4 regions of the Pantoea sp. S-LA4 genome follow, and region 3 is predicted to be linked to each of the others. Evidence: predicted binding sites of a transcription regulator. Region 3 holds the regulator's gene; each other region holds the start of a gene.
What was found. Region 3 encodes sigma-54, which starts transcription at its own class of promoters, with help from an activator protein. Its sites were predicted from a motif close to GTTGGCACANNTTTCGCTNT; they were not measured.

Region 1: glnA (glutamate--ammonia ligase) is a predicted target of sigma-54. The motif match lies at 3,229-3,248, and genes of this name have one in related genera.
Region 2: ACX3P5_RS16540 (gamma carbonic anhydrase family protein) is a predicted target of sigma-54. The motif match lies at 3,964-3,983, and genes of this name have one in related genera.
Region 4: glnK (P-II family nitrogen regulator) is a predicted target of sigma-54. The motif match lies at 2,739-2,758, and genes of this name have one in related genera.

What each region holds. Positions count from the first base shown of each region.
Region 1 covers NZ_JBTLRC010000002.1:3,757,801-3,762,729, reverse strand. Annotated here, with positions in the region: gene glnG (nitrogen regulation protein NR(I)) at 1-476, opposite strand, end outside; gene glnL (nitrogen regulation protein NR(II)) at 484-1,533, opposite strand; gene glnA (glutamate--ammonia ligase) at 1,672-3,081, opposite strand; gene typA (ribosome-dependent GTPase TypA) at 3,518-4,929, shown strand, end outside.
Region 2 covers NZ_JBTLRC010000002.1:3,350,725-3,355,653, reverse strand. Annotated here, with positions in the region: gene dprA (DNA-protecting protein DprA) at 1-497, shown strand, start outside; gene smg (DUF494 family protein Smg) at 469-942, shown strand; gene ACX3P5_RS16560 (DNA topoisomerase family protein) at 967-1,512, shown strand; gene tsaC (L-threonylcarbamoyladenylate synthase type 1 TsaC) at 1,519-2,091, shown strand; gene aroE (shikimate dehydrogenase) at 2,095-2,913, shown strand; gene ACX3P5_RS16545 (DUF1488 family protein) at 2,910-3,167, shown strand; gene ACX3P5_RS16540 (gamma carbonic anhydrase family protein) at 3,134-3,688, opposite strand; rRNA gene ACX3P5_RS16535 (16S ribosomal RNA) at 4,179-4,929, shown strand, end outside.
Region 3 covers NZ_JBTLRC010000002.1:165,859-170,787, reverse strand. Annotated here, with positions in the region: gene lptC (LPS export ABC transporter periplasmic protein LptC) at 1-432, shown strand, start outside; gene lptA (lipopolysaccharide ABC transporter substrate-binding protein LptA) at 407-958, shown strand; gene lptB (LPS export ABC transporter ATP-binding protein) at 964-1,689, shown strand; gene rpoN (RNA polymerase factor sigma-54) at 1,738-3,171, shown strand; gene hpf (ribosome hibernation promoting factor) at 3,193-3,480, shown strand; gene ptsN (PTS IIA-like nitrogen regulatory protein PtsN) at 3,632-4,111, shown strand; gene rapZ (RNase adapter RapZ) at 4,159-4,929, shown strand, end outside.
Region 4 covers NZ_JBTLRC010000002.1:734,190-739,118, reverse strand. Annotated here, with positions in the region: gene tesB (acyl-CoA thioesterase II) at 118-981, shown strand; gene amtB (ammonium transporter AmtB) at 1,029-2,315, opposite strand; gene glnK (P-II family nitrogen regulator) at 2,349-2,687, opposite strand; gene ACX3P5_RS04220 (SmdB family multidrug efflux ABC transporter permease/ATP-binding protein) at 2,945-4,720, opposite strand; gene ACX3P5_RS04215 (SmdA family multidrug ABC transporter permease/ATP-binding protein) at 4,713-4,929, opposite strand, start outside.

The DNA.
Region 1 (4,929 bases), 3.6 Mb from region 3:
CGCGACAGGCGGCCAATGATGCGGAACACATCCTGCATCGCTGGCGCTTCACCAATGATATCAGTGGTGGGTCCGCTGACCGGCTGATTACGTGGCTGCTGCTGCTCCTGGTAGTGACTGATGGCGCGCTCAACCAGCGCAACCGCTTCGTCAATATCGAAGGGCTTAGGCAGGTAATCAAAGGCTCCTTGCTGGTAGGCGCTGACCGCCGCATCCAGATCGGAGTGGGCCGTCATTATGATGACCGGGAGCATCGGGTGGCGCTGTTTAATCTGCTTCAGCAGCGCCAGGCCATCCATGCCGGGCATGCGAATATCTGATAATAAAACGTCCGGGGTTTTGGTCGAGAGTGCGTCCAGCACCTCTTTAGCGCTGTCAAAGGTGGCGCAGCTTAAACCGGCTCCAGTGAGCGCGCGTTCAAGCACCCAGCGGATGGAGCTATCGTCATCGACGATCCAGACTATCCCTCGTTGCATAGAAACCTCACTGGCGAATGGGCAGGTAAACCGAGAATTCGGTGTGTCCCGGCCAACTGTTAAATTCTATTTTTCCTGAATGCTGATCAATCAGGCTACGGGCGATGGAGAGGCCTAAACCGGTTCCGCCTTCACGGCCGCTGACCATCGGATAAAACAGCGTATCCTGCAGCTGGGCGGGAATGCCGGGGCCATCATCTTCAATATCAATCCGCGCCACCAGACGGTAACGGGTGCCGTGCAGCGTTAACTGGAACGCGGTACGGGTTCGAATCACAATGGTGCCGCCGTCGTCGCCCAACGCCTGCAGCGCGTTGCGTACCACGTTAAGCAGCACCTGTTCAATTTGATCGGGGTCGTGCGGCAGTTCCGGCAGGCTGGGATCGTAATCACGTACCAGAGAGACATTGTCCGGCAGCTCCATCGACACCAGATTCACCACACGCTCTGCCACCTGATGAATGCTCTGGGTGATGTGCATGCCAGGCTGCTGCGGCCCTAACAGACGATCGACCAGGTTTCTCAGCCGGTCGGCCTGTTCAATAATCACTTTGGTATATTCGTTCAGCGACGGATCGGGCAGGGCGCGCGACAACAGCTGGGCAGCTCCGCGTAATCCCCCCAGCGGATTTTTAATTTCGTGTGCCAGGCCACGAACCAAATCGCGAGCGGCCACCTGCTGGGCGTGCTGTAACTGTTCCTGACTGAGGCGACGCTGATTATCCATCGGCGCCATTTCCAGCAGAATTAAGCCATCGGGCAAACGCTGGGCGGTCAGCGACATGATGTGCGCGCGACCATCTACCACCAGCGTGACTTCACTGTCTGTAAATCCCTGGCCAGCCTCAAGACTCTCGCGCATCACCTCAATATTCAGCGAAAAGTAGCCGGTCAGTTCCGGTAACGGCGTGCCGAACAATTTACGTGAGCTTTGCGCCAGTAATTGCTGCGCCGCCGGATTGGCGTAGTGAATAACCAGGTCGTTATCCACCAACAAAATACTGTTGATTAACGCGTTGAGAATCTGCCCTGCGTCGGGCAGAGAGCCAGTTGCCATACAGCGTTCCTCTGCACTAAGTTAGTGCATTTTAGTCTTTAAGCCGGAATGAAGGCGAATGAACGGTGAATTCGCGGAGAAAAAAGCCCATCCGAAGATGGGCTGAAAGTTTCCACGGCAACAAAAACGTCTGACCAATTAAACGCTGTAGTAAAGCTCGAACTCTACCGGGTGTGGCGTCATGCGAACGCGGTCCAGTTCTGCTTTACGCAGTTCGATGTAAGCATCGATGGTTTCGTCGGTGAACACGCCGCCACGGGTCAGGAACTCGCGGTCTTCGTTCAGGGCGTTCAGCGCTTCTTCCAGCGAGCCAGCCACTTTTGGAATCTCAGCTTCTTCTTCCGGTGGCAGGTCATACAGGTTTTTATCCATCGCATCGCCAGGATGGATTTTGTTGATGATGCCGTCGAGGCCAGCCATCAGCAGCGCGGTGAACGCCAGGTATGGGTTAGCCGCTGGGTCCGGGAAGCGCGCTTCAATACGACGGGCTTTCGGGCTGGCAACCACCGGGATACGGATAGAGGCGGAACGGTTACGGGCAGAGTATGCCAGCATGACCGGTGCTTCATAACCTGGGACCAGACGCTTGTAAGAGTTGGTGGTCGGGTTCGCCAGGGCGTTGATCGCTTTGGCGTGCTTGATAATGCCGCCGATGTAGAACAGCGCCATTTCAGACAGGCCGCCGTATTTGTCACCGGAGAACAGGTTCTGGCCACCTTTAGAAAGTGACATATGGCAGTGCATACCTGAACCGTTGTCGCCAAACATTGGCTTCGGCATAAAGGTCGCAGTTTTGCCGTAGGCGTGCGCCACGTTGTGCACGACATATTTGTAGATCTGAATTTCGTCAGCTTTTTTGGTCATGGTGTTGAAGCGGGTTGCCACTTCGTTCTGACCAGCGGTTGCGACTTCGTGGTGATGGGCTTCAACCACCAGACCCATCTGCTCCATAGTCAGACACATGGCAGAACGGATGTCCTGTGATGAGTCAACCGGTGGCACCGGGAAGTAGCCGCCTTTCAGACCTGGACGGTGACCTTTGTTACCGCCTTCGTATTCTTTGCCGGTGTTCCAGGCCGCTTCGATATCATCGATAGCCACGTGTGAACCGGAGGTCGATGAACCGAAACGGATATCATCGAACAGGAAGAATTCTGGTTCCGGGCCAAACAGCACGGTATCAGCGATGCCGGAAGAGCGCAGGAAATCTTCAGCGCGCTTGGCAATCGAGCGTGGGTCACGATCGTAGCCCTGCATGGTGCCAGGCTCGAGAATGTCACAACGGATGATCAGCGTGGAATCTTCAAAGAAAGGGTCCATGACCGCCGTGGTCGCGTCAGGCATCAGCACCATGTCTGATTCGTTAATGCCTTTCCAGCCACCGATGGAGGAGCCATCGAACATTTTGCCTTCTTCGAAGAAGTCAGCGTTAACCTGGTGAGCAGGGATAGTAACGTGCTGTTCTTTACCTTTGGTATCGGTAAAACGCAGGTCAACAAACTTAACTTCATGCTCGTTCATCATCGAGAGAACGTGTTCAGCGGACATACTCAACTCTCCTGGAAATGGTCATTGTCTACATGGTGAGGGAACGTCGTTGCCGGGAATGCGTTTCTGACTACTGCCATCCCTGACCTGGCTATTCCGGCACGCTCTTCACCCGTCGTCTGACTGGCGTTTGCGCTTAAAAGAGATAAAGCGAATTCTGTGCCAACTTTCGCGTAGTCAGTTAAATCGCCTTGTGGTGCATCTTTTTGTCCGGATTCACCTGCACCACGATGGTCGCCATGCACCATTATGGTGCTTATGGGTGATGATTGAGCACCAAATAGGTGCATCAGCCCAACTTAGTGCATTTTCTGCACCGGTAACAGGGCAAATTTACGCCCATGCAATAAACTTTCAGTGAAAAGTGTGATCGTGTTCAGTCTTCCGCTTAATCAGTGTACAATAACGCGCTATTTCTAATGCCTGAGGCAAAGCTGTGATCGAAAATTTGCGTAACATCGCCATCATCGCGCACGTTGACCATGGAAAGACCACCCTGGTTGACAAACTGCTGCAACAATCCGGTACTTTTGATGCCCGTACCGAAGCAACCGAGCGCGTGATGGACTCCAATGATTTGGAGAAAGAGCGTGGGATTACCATCCTCGCAAAAAACACCGCCATTAAGTGGAACGACTACCGTATCAACATCGTTGATACCCCAGGACACGCCGACTTCGGTGGTGAAGTTGAGCGCGTCATGTCCATGGTGGACTCGGTGCTGCTGGTTGTAGATGCGATGGATGGCCCTATGCCGCAAACCCGCTTCGTGACCAAAAAAGCGTTCGCGCATGGTCTGAAGCCGATTGTGGTTATCAACAAAGTAGACCGCCCGGGTGCGCGTCCGGATTGGGTTGTGGATCAGGTATTTGACCTGTTCGTCAACCTCGACGCGACTGACGAGCAGCTCGACTTCCCTATCATTTTCGCTTCGGCGCTGAATGGTATTGCTGGTCTGGAACACACTGATATGGCTGACGATATGACGCCACTGTATCAGGCGATCGTTGACCACGTTTCTCCACCACAGGTTGAAGCTGAAGCGCCACTGCAGATGCAAATCTCGCAGCTGGACTACAACAACTACCTGGGTGTTATCGGCATCGGCCGCATCAAACGCGGTAAAGTGAAGCCTAACCAGCAAGTCACTATCATCGATAGCGAAGGCAAAACCCGTAACGGTAAAGTCGGCAAAGTTCTGACTCACCTGGGTCTGGAGCGTATCGACAGCGATCTGGCAGAAGCGGGCGATATCATTGCTATCACCGGTCTGGGCGAACTGAACATCTCTGACACCATCTGTGATCCACAGAACGTGCAGGCGTTGCCAGCACTGAGCGTCGATGAGCCAACAGTAACCATGTTCTTTAACGTCAACACCTCACCGTTCTGTGGTAAAGAAGGTAAGTACGTGACTTCACGTCAGATCCTTGAGCGTCTGAACAAAGAACTGGTTCACAACGTGGCGCTGCGTGTTGAAGAAACCGAAGATGCTGACGCGTTCCGCGTATCAGGTCGTGGTGAGCTGCACCTCTCTGTTCTGATCGAAAACATGCGTCGTGAAGGTTTCGAACTGGCGGTATCCCGTCCGAAAGTTATCTTCCGTGAAATCGATGGCCGCAAACAAGAGCCATTCGAGAACGTGACGCTGGATATCGAAGAGAACAACCAGGGTTCAGTCATGCAAGCCATGGGTGAGCGTAAGGGCGATCTGAAAAACATGGATCCGGATGGCAAAGGCCGCGTACGTCTCGACTACGTGATCCCAAGCCGTGGCCTGATTGGCTTCCGTAACGAATTCATGACCATGACGTCTGGTACCGGTCTGCTCTACTCCACCTTCAGCCA
Region 2 (4,929 bases), 3.2 Mb from region 3:
GCCGGAATCGTATCATCAGCGGTTTAAGCCTCGGCGTGCTGGTGGTTGAAGCCTCGCTGAAGAGTGGTTCACTGGTTACTGCTCGTTATGCGCTGGAGCAGAACCGGAATGTTTATGCGCTGCCTGGTGCGCTGGGCAATCCATCAGGCGAGGGCGTTAACTGGCTGATTCAGCAGGGGGCGCTGCTGGTGGCGCATCCGAATAATATCCTGGAGGATCTGGCGAGTGTCCTGAGCTGGTTGCCCGATACACAAACAGACCAAATTTATTCTGATGACAGTGACGATGCTCCATTGCCATTTGCTGATGTGTTGGCTAACGTAGGTGATGATGTTACACCTGTTGACGTTGTCGCTGAACGTGCCGGCCAACCTGTGCCAGTTATCTCAGCTCAGTTGCTGGAACTGGAGTTAGCAGGATGGATCGCAGCTGTACCCGGCGGCTATGTCCGATTAAGGAGGGCATGCCATGTTCGACGTACTCATGTACTTGTTTGAGACATATATCCACAACGAAGCAGAAATGGGTGTTGATCAGGACAGATTGACAGATGACTTGACGGATGCCGGGTTTCATCGTGAAGATATTTACAGCGCGTTGAACTGGTTAGAAAGGTTGGCCGACTATCAGGAAGGGCTGGTTGCGCCAATTTTACTGGCAAATGATCCGCTCTCTATGCGCATCTATACCGATGAAGAGAGCAACCGTTTAGATGCTGAAAGCCGTGGTTTCCTGCTTTTCCTGGAACAAATTCAGGTGCTGAGTCTGGAAACGCGCGAGATGGTCATCGAACGAGTCATGGCGCTTGATACCCCTGAGTTTGACTTAGAGGATCTCAAATGGGTGGTGCTGATGGTGCTGTTTAACATCCCCGGATGTGAAAATGCTTATCAGCAGATGGAAGAACTGCTATTCGACGTCAATGAAGGTATGCTGCATTAAAATTCCTTTCATGCATTCATCGTTATGAGTAAAGCTGCACTCTTCACCGTGCGTAAACAGGATCCCTGCCCCGCTTGCGGGGCAGAACTGGTTATACGCTCCGGCAAACATGGCCCTTTTTTGGGCTGCGCAAATTATCCAGCGTGCGACTATATCCGGCCTTTAAAAAGCCAGGCTGACGGACATGTCGTTAAAGTGCTGGAAGGCCACGCCTGTCCGGACTGCGGCGCAGACAAAGTTTTGCGTCAGGGACGCTTTGGCATGTTTATCGGCTGCAGCCACTACCCGGAATGTGGCTACACGGAAACCATCGATAAACCGGATGAAACGACACTGACATGTCCGCAATGTCAGCAAGGTAAATTAGTCCAGCGGCGTTCACGCTATGGCAAAACCTTTCATTCCTGCGATCGTTATCCGGCCTGCCAGTTTGCAGTTAATCTGACACCCGTAGCCGGGACCTGTCCCCATTGTCAGTTTCCGCTATTAGTAGAAAAGAAGACGGCGCAGGGCGTGAAACGCTTTTGTGCCAGTAAGAGTTGTGGCAAAGCCATCGCTGAAGAGAACTGAGACATTATGGATAATCAACATCTCGCCGGCTCCATTGAGCGCTGCGTGAGTCATCTGAATCGTCAGGCAGTGATCGCCTATCCCACTGAAGCTGTGTTTGGGCTGGGCTGTGATCCAGACAGTGAGTCTGCCGTTATGGCGTTGCTGGCGCTGAAACAGCGCCCGGTGGAGAAGGGGCTGATCCTGATTGCTGCTGATTATTCGCAGCTCGAACCCTATATCTCCGATCGCGAACTCTCGGTGATTCAGCGTGAACGGATGTTTGCCTGCTGGCCGGGCCCGGTGACCTTTGTGGTTCCCGTTCCACCGCAGACCCCACGCTGGTTAACCGGGCAGTTTGATTCGCTGGCGATTCGCGTCAGCGATCATCCTGATGTCCAGGCGCTTTGCCGTGCGTTTGGTAAACCGCTGGTTTCTACCAGTGCCAACCTGTCGGGTCAGCCTCCGTGCCGCACGGCCGAAGAGGTTAAGCAGCAGTTTGGGGATGATTTTCCGGTCCTGTCGGGCAAAACCGGTGGGCGGCAAAACCCTTCTGAAATCCGCGATGTCATCAGCGGCGAACTCATACGTCAGGGCTAAATCATGGACCAATTCGCCGTTTTCGGTAATCCAATCAACCACAGCAAATCACCGTTAATCCATCAGGCTTTTGCAGAACAGACCGGGATAGAGCACCGTTATGGCCGGATCTGCGCGCCGGTTGATGGTTTTCCGCAGGCTCTGACGGCGTTTTTTGAACAGGAAGGCCGCGGGGCGAATGTCACTCTGCCTTTCAAGCAGCAGGCGTGGGAGTTTGCCGATCGGCTCAGCGATCGGGCTGCCCGTTCGGGTGCGGTGAATACCCTGAAGAAACTCAGCGACGGACAGATTTATGGCGATAACACCGATGGTATTGGCTTACTGAGCGATCTTCAGCGGCTGGCAATGATCAAACCCGGCGATAATGTGTTGCTGGTGGGAGCGGGCGGGGCAGCTCGCGGCGTGATCCTGCCGCTGCTGTCAGCCGGGGTCTCAATGACTATCGTCAACCGTACCTTTGCCCGTGCTGAGGAACTGGCAGAGCTGTTCCGGCAGAATGGCGCAATTAATGCGTGTGGCTTTGAGCAACTGGCAGACAAAACTTTTGATCTGGTCATCAATGCGACCTCAAGCGGCGTAGAGGGAAAAACGCCGCCTCTGCCAGTAACACTTATTCATCCTGAACTGCGCTGTTATGACATGTTCTACCAACGCGGTCTGACCCCTTTCCTGCAGTGGTGTCAGGAGCAGGGTGCGCAACATCTGGCAGATGGATTAGGCATGCTGGTGGGCCAGGCGGCGCATGCTTTTCATTTATGGCACGGCGTAATGCCAGACATCACGCCGGTTATTGCTCAGTTGAAGCAGGCGATGCAGTCGTGAATCAGGCCATCCAGTTTCCCGATGATGAGATTTATGACGCGGCGCGGCAGGCGATCTGTTTTCCGGTGCTGGTTAACGGTATGCGGTTGACCTGTGCCATCAGCGCCGCGACATTACGATCCCGCTTTGGTGAGGAAGACGCGATGACGCTGTTTCAGCATCACCGCTGGGATCTGGAAGAGGAAGCCGAAACGGCGATTCGTCAGGATGATATTGATACTCAGGGCTGGATCTGGTTGTCTTCGCCAGAGTAATTATTTTTCCAGCTGACATAGTTGTTGGCTGAATAGCGTAAACCTTCTTTTTCCTGCTCATTGAGCGGACGAACCTGCCTGACCGGGCTGCCAAGGTAAAGGTAGCCACTCTCCAGCCGTTTACCCGGCGGCACCAGACTTCCGGCACCGATCATCACCTCTTCTTCTACTATTACGCCATCCAGCAGGATTGACCCCATTCCAACCAATACGCGATCGCCAATGGTACAGCCATGCAGCATCGCTTTATGCCCGACTGTCACATCCTGCCCAATAATCAGCGGAAAGCCTTCTGGGTTGGAGGCCGACTTATGGGTGACATGCAGCACGCTGCCATCCTGAATGTTGGTGCGGGCGCCAATGCGAACCTGGTTCACGTCACCGCGAATCGCAACCAGCGGCCAGATGCTGACGTCATCTTCCATAATCACATCGCCGACGACGACGCTACTCGGATCGACCATCACGCGCTGGCCGGTTTGCGGGAAGAGATGTTTATAGGGGCGTAAGGCGGAAGTCATCATGTTCTCCTTGATACTGAATTTATTGCAGCCTGATGTTATTTCAGGCAACTGACAAGCCAATTCTGACCCGGATCGCTGGCGATCTCACCAATCTGGATCATTTATAACCACTCAGGAAAAAGATCCAAAAAAAGGGTTGTGCTCTGAAGCGGGATCCCTATAATGCGCCTCCATCGACACGGAACAACGGCTTACAGGCCGCCGGGTTGAGAGGCACAGGAGACTGCGCCGCCGGAGAAAACTTCTGAAAAAGAAGTTGACTCTGAAGGAGGAAAGCGTAATATACGCCACCTCGCGACAGACGGTTAACCCGCTGCTCGCACTGCTCTTTAACAATTTATCAGACAATCTGTGTGGGCACTCGCAGGATTGATATCAGCGTCTCCGGACGTAAAAAATATCAAGTCTCACGAGTGAACACATAATGAAATTCATTATGACGTTTTACAGATGAGCACCGCTTAACTTGTTTAAGCAAATCAAACTTAAATTGAAGAGTTTGATCATGGCTCAGATTGAACGCTGGCGGCAGGCCTAACACATGCAAGTCGGACGGTAGCACAGAGGAGCTTGCTCCTTGGGTGACGAGTGGCGGACGGGTGAGTAATGTCTGGGGATCTGCCCGATAGAGGGGGATAACCACTGGAAACGGTGGCTAATACCGCATAACGTCGCAAGACCAAAGAGGGGGACCTTCGGGCCTCTCACTATCGGATGAACCCAGATGGGATTAGCTAGTAGGCGGGGTAATGGCCCACCTAGGCGACGATCCCTAGCTGGTCTGAGAGGATGACCAGCCACACTGGAACTGAGACACGGTCCAGACTCCTACGGGAGGCAGCAGTGGGGAATATTGCACAATGGGCGCAAGCCTGATGCAGCCATGCCGCGTGTATGAAGAAGGCCTTCGGGTTGTAAAGTACTTTCAGCGGGGAGGAAGGCGATGTGGTTAATAACCGCGTCGATTGACGTTACCCGCAGAAGAAGCACCGGCTAACTCCGTGCCAGCAGCCGCGGTAATACGGAGGGTGCAAGCGTTAATCGGAATTACTGGGCGTAAAGCGCACGCAGGCGGTCTGTTAAGTCAGATGTGAAATCCCCGGGCTTAACCTGGGAACTGCATTTGAAACTGGCAGGCTTGAGTCTTGTAGAGGGGGGTAGAATTCCAGGTGTAGCGGTGAAATGCGTAGAGATCTGGAGGAATACCGGTGGCGAAGGCGGCCCCCTGGACAAAGACT
Region 3 (4,929 bases):
TCACACACCGTGGTCTACAACCCACAGGGTGCGCTGTCGTATAAGTTGATCTCCGATAAAGTGACCTATTTTTCGGATCAGGAGATCAGCTGGTTTGATAATCCGGTCATGACGACTTACGACGAAAATAAAGTGCCGACCTGGAAACTCCGTGCGGACAAAGCAAAGCTCACTAAAGATCGTATGCTCTATCTGTATGGTCATGTTGAACTGAACACGCTGACGCAGGATTCTCAGCTTGAACGGGTCAAAACCGACAATGCCCAGATCAATCTTGTCACTCAGGATGTAACCTCTGACGACCAGGTGACGTTATATGGCCGTAGTTTTAACTCCACCGGCATGAAAATGCGCGGCAATTTACGGACAAAAAACGCCGAGTTAATCGAAAAGGTCAAAACTTCTTATGAAATTCAAAATGAACAAAAATAGCCTCAGGTTTTTACTGGCCAGCATGCTGCTGGCGAGCAGCGTACCTGCGCTGGCCCTGACCGGTGACTCGGATAAGCCCGTCAATATTGACTCACAGAACCAGGCGCTGGATCTGCAGGGCAATGTCGCGACCTTTACCGGCAACGTTATCGTCACCCAGGGTTCGATCAAAATCACCGCCGATAAAGTGGTCGTGACCCGTCCGGGCGGCGACAGCAAGAAAACCATCGTCGATGCCTACGGCAATCCGGCTACCTTTTACCAGATGCAGGACAGCGGCAAACCCGTTCAGGGCCACGCGGCAAAACTGCATTATGAACTGGCTAACGACTTTGTAGAGCTGACCGGCAACGCCTTCATTGAGCAGCAGGACAGCAACATCAAAGGCGATCGCATTACCTATCTGGTGAAAGAGCAGAAAATGCAGGCGTACAGCCAGGGCCAGAACAAGCGCGTCACTACAGTGCTGGTGCCATCGCAACTGCAGGATAAAGGTTCGTCCAACAGCGGAAAGAAGAGTAACTGATAGCTATGGCCACATTAATCGCAGAAAACCTGGCGAAGGCATATAAAGGCCGTCGCGTGGTAGAAGATGTCAGTCTGCAGGTAAAGTCCGGCGAGATTGTCGGCCTGCTGGGCCCGAACGGCGCCGGTAAAACCACCACTTTTTACATGGTGGTCGGTATTGTGCCGCGCGACGCAGGCCGCATTATTATTGATGATGAAGATATCAGTATCCTGCCGCTGCACGCCCGCGCGCGCCGCGGTATCGGCTATCTGCCGCAGGAGGCCTCGATTTTCCGTCGCCTCAGCGTCTACGATAACCTGATGGCGGTCCTGCAAATCCGTGACGATCTCACTGAAGAGCAGCGTCAGGATCGCGCCAACGAACTGATGGAAGAGTTTCACATCGAGCACCTGCGCGACAGCATGGGCCAGGCGCTATCCGGCGGTGAACGCCGCCGGGTCGAGATCGCCCGCGCGCTGGCTGCGAACCCCAAATTTATCCTGCTGGATGAGCCGTTTGCCGGTGTTGACCCGATCTCGGTCATCGACATCAAGAAAATCATCGAGCACCTGCGTGACAGCGGTCTGGGCGTATTGATCACCGACCATAACGTGCGCGAAACCTTAGCGGTGTGCGAACGGGCTTATATCGTGAGTCAGGGTCACCTGATCGCGCACGGCACGCCGAATGAAATTCTGGCAGATGAGCAGGTTAAGCGGGTTTATTTGGGTGAAGAGTTCAGACTCTGATAAGGTGTCGTAAATACTGATGTTTACCTGGGAACTACCATCCTGTCTATGAAGCAAGGTTTGCAACTCAGGCTCAGCCAACAGCTGGCGATGACACCGCAGTTGCAGCAGGCGATTCGCCTGCTGCAACTCTCTACGCTTGAACTCCAGCAGGAGTTACAGCTGGCACTGGAAAGTAATCCGCTGCTTGAACAGACCGATCTGCATGAAGAAATCGACTCTCGTGAGGCTCAGGAAGGCGAAGCGCTGGATACCCGTGAGGCGCTTGAGCAGAAAGAGATGCCTGATGAGCTGCCGCTGGATGCGACCTGGGATGAGATTTACACTGCCGGCACGCCGTCAGGCACCGGTACCGATTACCAGGATGATGAATTACCGGTTTATCAGGGTGAGACGACCCAGTCACTGCAGGATTACCTGATGTGGCAGGTTGAACTGACGCCGTTCAGCGATACCGACCGCGCCATTGCCACCTCGATCGTGGATGCGATCGATGACACCGGATACCTCACCGTTTCGCTTGAAGAGATTCTCGACAGCATCGGCAACGATGAGCTTGAGGCCGATGAAGTGGAAGCGGTGCTGAAACGCATTCAGCGCTTTGATCCGATTGGCGTTGGCGCACGCGATCTACGTGACTGCCTGCTGGTTCAGCTGTCGCAATATGCGCCCGAAACGCCGATGCTGGCGGAAGCCCGGCTAATCGTCAGTGAACATCTGGATCTGCTGGCTAACCACGATTTTCGCAGCCTGATGCGGGTTACGCGCCTTAAAGAAGAGGTGCTGAAAGAGGCGATGCTGTTAATTCAGTCGCTGGACCCGCGTCCCGGTCAGTCGATTAATACCGGCGAACCGGAATATGTCATTCCCGACGTGCTGGTGCGTAAAGTCGGCAACCGCTGGACGGTTGAGCTTAACGCCGACAGCGTTCCGCGCCTGAAAATCAATCAGCAGTATGCCGCCATGAGCGGGGCGACGCGCAACGACAGCGACAGCCAGTTCATTCGCAGTAACCTGCAGGAAGCGCGCTGGCTGATTAAAAGCCTGGAAAGCCGCAACGACACACTGCTGAAGGTGACGCGCTGTATCGTCGAGCAGCAGCAGGCGTTTTTTGAGCAGGGCGAAGAGTACATGCGGCCGATGGTGCTGGCTGATATCGCACAGGCGGTAGAGATGCACGAGTCGACCATTTCCCGCGTGACCACGCAAAAGTATCTGCACAGTCCGCGTGGCATTTTTGAACTGAAGTACTTTTTCTCCAGTCATGTGAATACTGAAGGTGGCGGCGAAGCCTCATCGACGGCGATTCGCGCGCTGGTGAAAAAATTAATCTCGGCGGAAAATCCAGCCAAACCCTTGAGCGACAGTAAACTCACCTCCATGTTATCTGATCAAGGGATCATGGTGGCACGTCGTACCGTCGCCAAATACCGCGAGTCTTTATCCATCCCGCCATCGAACCAGCGTAAACAGCTGGTTTGACAGAAATGAGAAGGAAGACCTATGCAGCTGAACCTTACCGGGCAAAATGTTGAAATCACCGCACCACTGCGCGATTTCGTCAGCGGTAAATTTGCCAAACTGGAACACTATTTCGAACATATCAATCAGGTCTATATTGTCCTGAAGGTCGAGAAGGTCACGCAGGTGGCCGACGCAACGCTTCACATCAACGGTGGCGAGCTGCACGCCACGTCGGAAGCGGAAGATATGTATGCGGCCATCGATGGGCTAATCGACAAGCTTGCCCGTCAGCTGACCAAACACAAAGACAAACTGAAAAAACACTAACCTTCACGCTCGCTAAGCGCGCTCTGCGTGCAGAGCCGACAGTATGGGGCGGATATCCGCCCCGTTTTGTCATCTAAGCAAGCGCCATTCGCTCTCAGCATCATGACAGGCTGAGGGTTAATGACCAGGTTAACTCGCAAGTGAAACGATAATGAACAACGATCTAACACTGGAATTGAGCACAGTGCTTTCGCCCGACTGCACCCGCAGCGGCGTACACTGCCAGAGCAAAAAACGCGCGCTGGAAATTATCAGCGAACTGGCCGCTAAGCAGCTCAACCTGCCGCACCAGACGCTTTTCGAAGCGATCCTCACCCGTGAGCGCATGGGCAGTACCGGCATTGGTAACGGCATTGCCATTCCGCACGGTAAGCTGGAAGAGGATACGCTGCGCGCTGTCGGGGTGTTTATCAGCCTTGAGCAGCCGATAGCGTTTGATGCCGTTGATAATCAGCCGGTCGATCTGTTGTTTGCCCTGCTGGTGCCGGCTGACCAGTGCAAAACTCACCTGCACACCCTTTCACTGGTGGCGAAGCGTCTGGCGGATAAAACCGTCTGCCGCCGTCTGCGCGCCGCGCAGAGTGATGAAGAGCTTTATGCCATTATCACAGAAGGCCAGTCAGAGCAGTAACGCGTCTTTACCGGCTGCGAGCCGGTTTTAAAACGGGAGAGAAGGTCATGGTGCTGATGATCGTGAGCGGTCGGTCAGGCTCGGGGAAGTCAGTGGCGCTGCGCGCGCTGGAAGATATGGGTTTTTACTGCGTCGATAACCTGCCGGTGGTGCTGTTGCCCGAGTTAGCGAACTCGCTGGCGGAACGCAACATCTCGGCAGCGGTGAGTATCGATGTCCGCAACATGCCTGAATCCCCTGAAGTTTTTGAAACCGCGCTGAATAATCTGCCCGACACATTTTCGCCTCAGCTGCTGTTTCTTGATGCCGATCGTAATACCCTGATTCGCCGCTACAGCGATACCCGCCGTCTGCATCCGCTCTCCAGTAAAAACTTATCGCTGGAAAGTGCCATTGATGAAGAGAGCGATCTGCTGGAGCCGCTGCGTTCGCGTGCTGACCTGATCATTGATACCTCAGAGATGTCGGTGCACGAACTGGCGGAGATGCTGCGTACCCGACTGCTGGGCAAGCGTGAACGCGAGCTGACGATGGTGTTTGAGTCGTTTGGCTTCAAGCACGGTATCCCGATTGATGCCGATTATGTGTTTGACGTGCGCTTTCTGCCGAACCCGCACTGGGACCCTAAGCTGCGCCCGATGACGGGCCTCGATCGGCCGGTTGCCGCCTTTCTCGATCGCCATACCGAGGTGCATAACTTCATTTACCAGACCCGCAGTTATCTGGAACTGTGGCTACCGATGCTGGAAACCAACAACCGCAGTTACCTTACTGTCGCTATCGGCTGTACCGGCGGGAAACATCGTTCGGTCTACATT
Region 4 (4,929 bases), 570 kb from region 3:
GCTTAATTCTGGCACAAAATCGGGAGTTTGCCTGGCGACGGCAAAGAGGAAAGTCTGATTGACGTGAACTGGTCGGATCTTTCACACTGAGCGGGTCACTATATTGAGGAATGCGCCATGAGCCAGGCACTGCAAAATCTGCTGAATTTATTAAATCTGGAAAAGCTGGAAGAAGGTTTGTATCGCGGTCAGAGTGAAGATCTGGGACTGCGTCAGGTGTTTGGCGGTCAGGTAGTCGGACAGGCGCTGTATGCAGCCAAGCAGACGGTCGCGGAAGATCGCATCATCCACTCCTTTCACAGCTATTTCCTGCGGCCCGGCGATAGCCAGAAAGCGATTATTTATGATGTTGAAACCCTGCGTGACGGCAAGAGCTTCAGCGCCCGACGCGTCAGTGCGATACAGAATGGCCAGCCGATTTTTTATATGACCGCCTCATTCCAGGCACCGGAAAGCGGCTTTGAACATCAGAATGCGATGCCCGAGGTGGCCGGTCCTGAGAATCTGCTCTCCGAGCAGGTGATGGCGCAGAAAATGGCGCATATGCTGCCGGAAAAACTGCGAGAGAAATTTATCGCAGAACGGCCACTGGAGATTCGCCCGGTGCAGCTGCACAATCCACTCAAGGGCCACGTTGATAAACCTGAACGTCAGGTCTGGATCCGTGCCAACGGCGTGTTACCGGACGATCTGCGTATCCATCAATATCTGCTGGGCTATGCCTCTGACCTCAATTTTCTGCCGGTCGCGCTGCAGCCGCACGGCAAGGGCTTTCTGGAAGCCGATATGCAGGTGGCGACCATCGATCACTCGATGTGGTTTCACCGTCCGTTCGACTTCAGCGAATGGCTGCTCTATAGCGTAGTCAGCACCTCGGCCTCGGGGGCGCGCGGTTTTGTGCGAGGCGAGTTTTATAATCAGCAAGGCGTGCTGGTAGCCTCGACGGTGCAGGAAGGGGTGATGCGCCAGCGCAGCGAATAAAAAAAGGGGCGATTGCTCGCCCCTGATTTGCTATTTAATAGTGAAGGTTACTGGTTATAGGCATTTTCGCCGTGGCTGTTGACGTCCAGACCTTCACGCTCATGCTCTTCCGGCACGCGCAGTCCCACAATCATATCCGCCAGCTTGAAGCCAATGAAGGCGACGACGCCAGACCAGACGATGGTCAGGCCGACGCTGAACAGCTGCACCCATACCTGATGGCCCATGGTCACGCCTTCTGCATAGCCGACACCGCCCAGCGAAGAAGAAGCAAAGACGCCAGTCAGGATACAGCCCACGATGCCGCAGACGCCATGCACGCCAAACACATCGCAAGGATCGTCGACCCGCAGCCATTTTTTCAGGGTGGTGACGCCCCACAGACCGGCCAGTCCACCGACCAGGCCAATGATTAACGCCCCGCCGACACCCACGTAACCACAGGCTGGGGTGATGGCGACCAGGCCCGCGATGAAGCCGGAACAGGCACCCAGCAGTGAAGGTTTACCGCGTACGGCCCACTCACCAAAGGTCCATGACAGTACCGCGCCCGCCGTGGCGACCACGGTGTTCAGGAAGGCCAGTGCTGCAATTTCGTTAGCCGCCGAGGCAGAACCGGCGTTAAAACCAAACCAGCCGACATAGAGGATGGCCGTACCGGTGAAGACCATTGGCAGGTTATGCGGTTTAAACGCTTCTTTGCCGAAGCCAGCACGTTTACCCACCAGGTAAGCGCCGACCAGTCCCGCCACGGCGGCATTGATATGCACCACGGTGCCGCCAGCAAAGTCCAGTGCGCCATCCTGCGCCAGGAAGCCGCCCGCCCACACCATGTGTGCGATAGGCAGGTAGGCCAGGGTCAGCCAGACGCCGACAAAAATCAGCACCGCAGAGAAACGGATACGTTCAGCGATAGCACCGACAATCAGGCCGACGGTAATACAGGCAAATGATGCCTGGAAGGCAACGTGGATATACTGGTAGAAGCTTCCCATCACCGCGGTCAGCTGAATATTTTTCAGCATCGCCCAGCCAAAGCCACCAAAGAAGGCGTTACCTTCGCTGAAGGCCAGTGAATAGCCATAAACCATCCATAATACGCACACCAGCGAGAAGGTCACCGCCACCTGAGTCAGCATCGACAGGACGTTCTTGCCGCGAATCAAACCGCCGTAAAACAGCGCAATCCCTGGAATCGACATAAACAGCACCAGCGCGGTGCAAATCATCATAAATGCGTTATCAGCCTTGTCCGCAACGGCAGGTGCAGCCATCGCGAGCGATGGTAACAGTGCCAGGCTGGTGAGGCCCAACTTAGCGAAAACTTTATTCATTTTTATCCATCCCATCACAGTACTGAGTCTTAATTACAGAGCGGCTTCGTCGGTCTCGCCGGTACGAATACGGATGACGCGCTGCAGTTCAGCCACGAAAATTTTACCGTCGCCAATTTTGCCGGTGTAAGCCGCTTTACTGATGACATCCACCACTTCGTCTAACTGGTCGTCGGCAATCGCGATATCGATTTTGACCTTAGGCAGGAAGTTCACGCTGTACTCTGCGCCACGGTAAAGCTCCGCATGGCCTTTCTGGCGACCAAATCCTTTTACTTCGGAGACGGTCAGCCCCTGAATGCCGATAGAGGATAAGGCTTCACGCACATCCTCCAGCTTGAATGGCTTAATTACGACGGTAACCAGCTTCATTGGATCCCCTCCAGCGATTAAATGAGTGAGTCTCACAGACACGCAGAGAGTTAAGCAAAGCCTGTGCCACAAATAAAAAAACAGCGGAATCAATCTCTGAGGCGAGACGGGGCAAGGCGTGTTTTAGCCGGGATCGGTGAGGAGAGGAAGGAATAGCCGCGCGTCAGCACAGCCAATGCACTCCTTTGGTGCGCCAGGCGTCAAAGGAGTGCATTTAACCAGATTATTCTGATAAAACCGCGCAAAAAAGGTGCAACTTACGCTTCAGTTGTTAAGGGGATGCCCGTCGCCAGATCATCGCCTACCTGCTGCAATTGGTACATCTGCCAGTAACGCCCCTGCAGCGCCAGTAATTGCGCGTGATTACCCTGTTCGACCACCCGTCCACGATGCAGCACCAGAATGTTATCGGCTTCGGTAATGGTTGAAAGCCGGTGCGCAATCACCACCAGCGTGCTGTGCTGGCGCAGAGTTCGCAGCGTCTGCTGAATCGCCTGCTCGGTACCCGAGTCGATATTGGCGGTCGCTTCATCAAGGATCATCACCTGCGGCAGGTCGACCAGCACCCGCGCCAGCGCCAGCAACTGCTTCTGCCCGACCGACAGATTATTGCCCTGCTCACCCAGCCGGGTGTGGATGCCGTCAGGCAATGCGCGCGCCAGAGGAGCCAGCTGTACCTGCTCCAGTACCGTCCAGACCACCTCTTCGCTGATATCACGGCCGAGCCGGACGTTGGCCAGCAACGTATCCGCCAGCACCACCGGGTCCTGCTGAACCATCGCGATACCCCGCCGCAGCACTGCATGACTGAGTTCACCAATCGGACGGTCATCAATGCGAATCTCGCCGCGGGTAATCGGGTAGTAGCCCATCAGCAGGTTCGCCAGCGTGCTTTTGCCGCTGCCGGTATGTCCGACCAGCGCCACAAAACTGCGTGACGGCACCTCAAGATTGATATCGCTGAGCACGTCACGATCTTCACGGTAGCCAAAACTCAGATTCTTCAGAGTCAGACGACCTGACGCCAGCGGCTGAGAATCGGGTCCATAGTGCTGCTGCGCTGCATCCATCAGTTCGAAGATACGCTCACCGGAGACCACCGCCTGCTGCAGCATCGACTGCTGCGTGGTGAGCTCAATCAGAGGCTCATTCAGCCGGCCCAGATAGGTAATAAAGGCGTACAGCACCCCGACTTCAAACACGCCAGGAACGGAGAAACTGAACAGCATCAGCAATCCGCACAGCACCATCGCCGAAAACAGGCTTAACAGCGGGCGCAGCAGAAAACCATCCAGCCGCAGCGTTTCCATCCGCGCCAGATAGTGAGAACGACTCGCCTCCCCCATCCGCTCGCCAAAGCGCGCCTGCTGACGAAACTGCTGGATGACGCTCATGCCGCTGATCACTTCGTTAAAGCCATTATTGATGTCAGCCAGATAGCTGCGGACCCGACGGGCAATCGGCGTGCTGTAACGCTGATATATCAGCATGACCACCAGCACCAGCGGAAAGATCATCATCGCCACCAGCGCCATGCGCCAGTCAAGGCTGAACATCGCCACCATCATGGCACCCACCAGCGCCGCGCTGCGCAGTACCGTCGCCACCACCGTGACATAGAGATCGCGGATCACCTCGGTGTCATTGGTCACGCGTGAAATAATCTGTCCGACCGGCTGGGTATCAAAGGCGCTGAGCGGCTGACACAGCGCAGCATTCATCACGTCGCAGCGCAACTGCTGCACCACGCCGATGGCGGCGCGATTAAACAGCAGTGCCTGCCAGTAATGCAGCGCTGCTGCCAGCAGTTGCAGCAAGATAAAGCTTACCGTCAGCCCGGCGACCAGCCCCCAGGGCATCTGATGTTTCGCCACCAGATTGTCGATAAAGTAGCTGACCAGCACCGGTCCGGTCACCTCGGCAGCGGCGGCAATCCATAACATCCCCACCGCCAGCGACAGGGATTTCCGCCACGGCTTGCCGTAACTGAGTAAACGTTTCAGGGTCGGCCACAAGCGTGCAGACTTAGCCATGCGGCACTCCTTTCTCATTCTCATCGTCATCCAGCGCGGCTTCCAGCTGCTGATAACGGTACATGTCGCGATACCAGCCGGGACGATCTGCCAGCGCATCATGATCGCCACGCTGGGCGATAGTGCCGTGCTGGAGCACCAGAATTTCACTGGCTTCCGTCAGCGCCGATAAGCGGTGCGCACTGATGATCAACGTCCGGCCCCGTCCC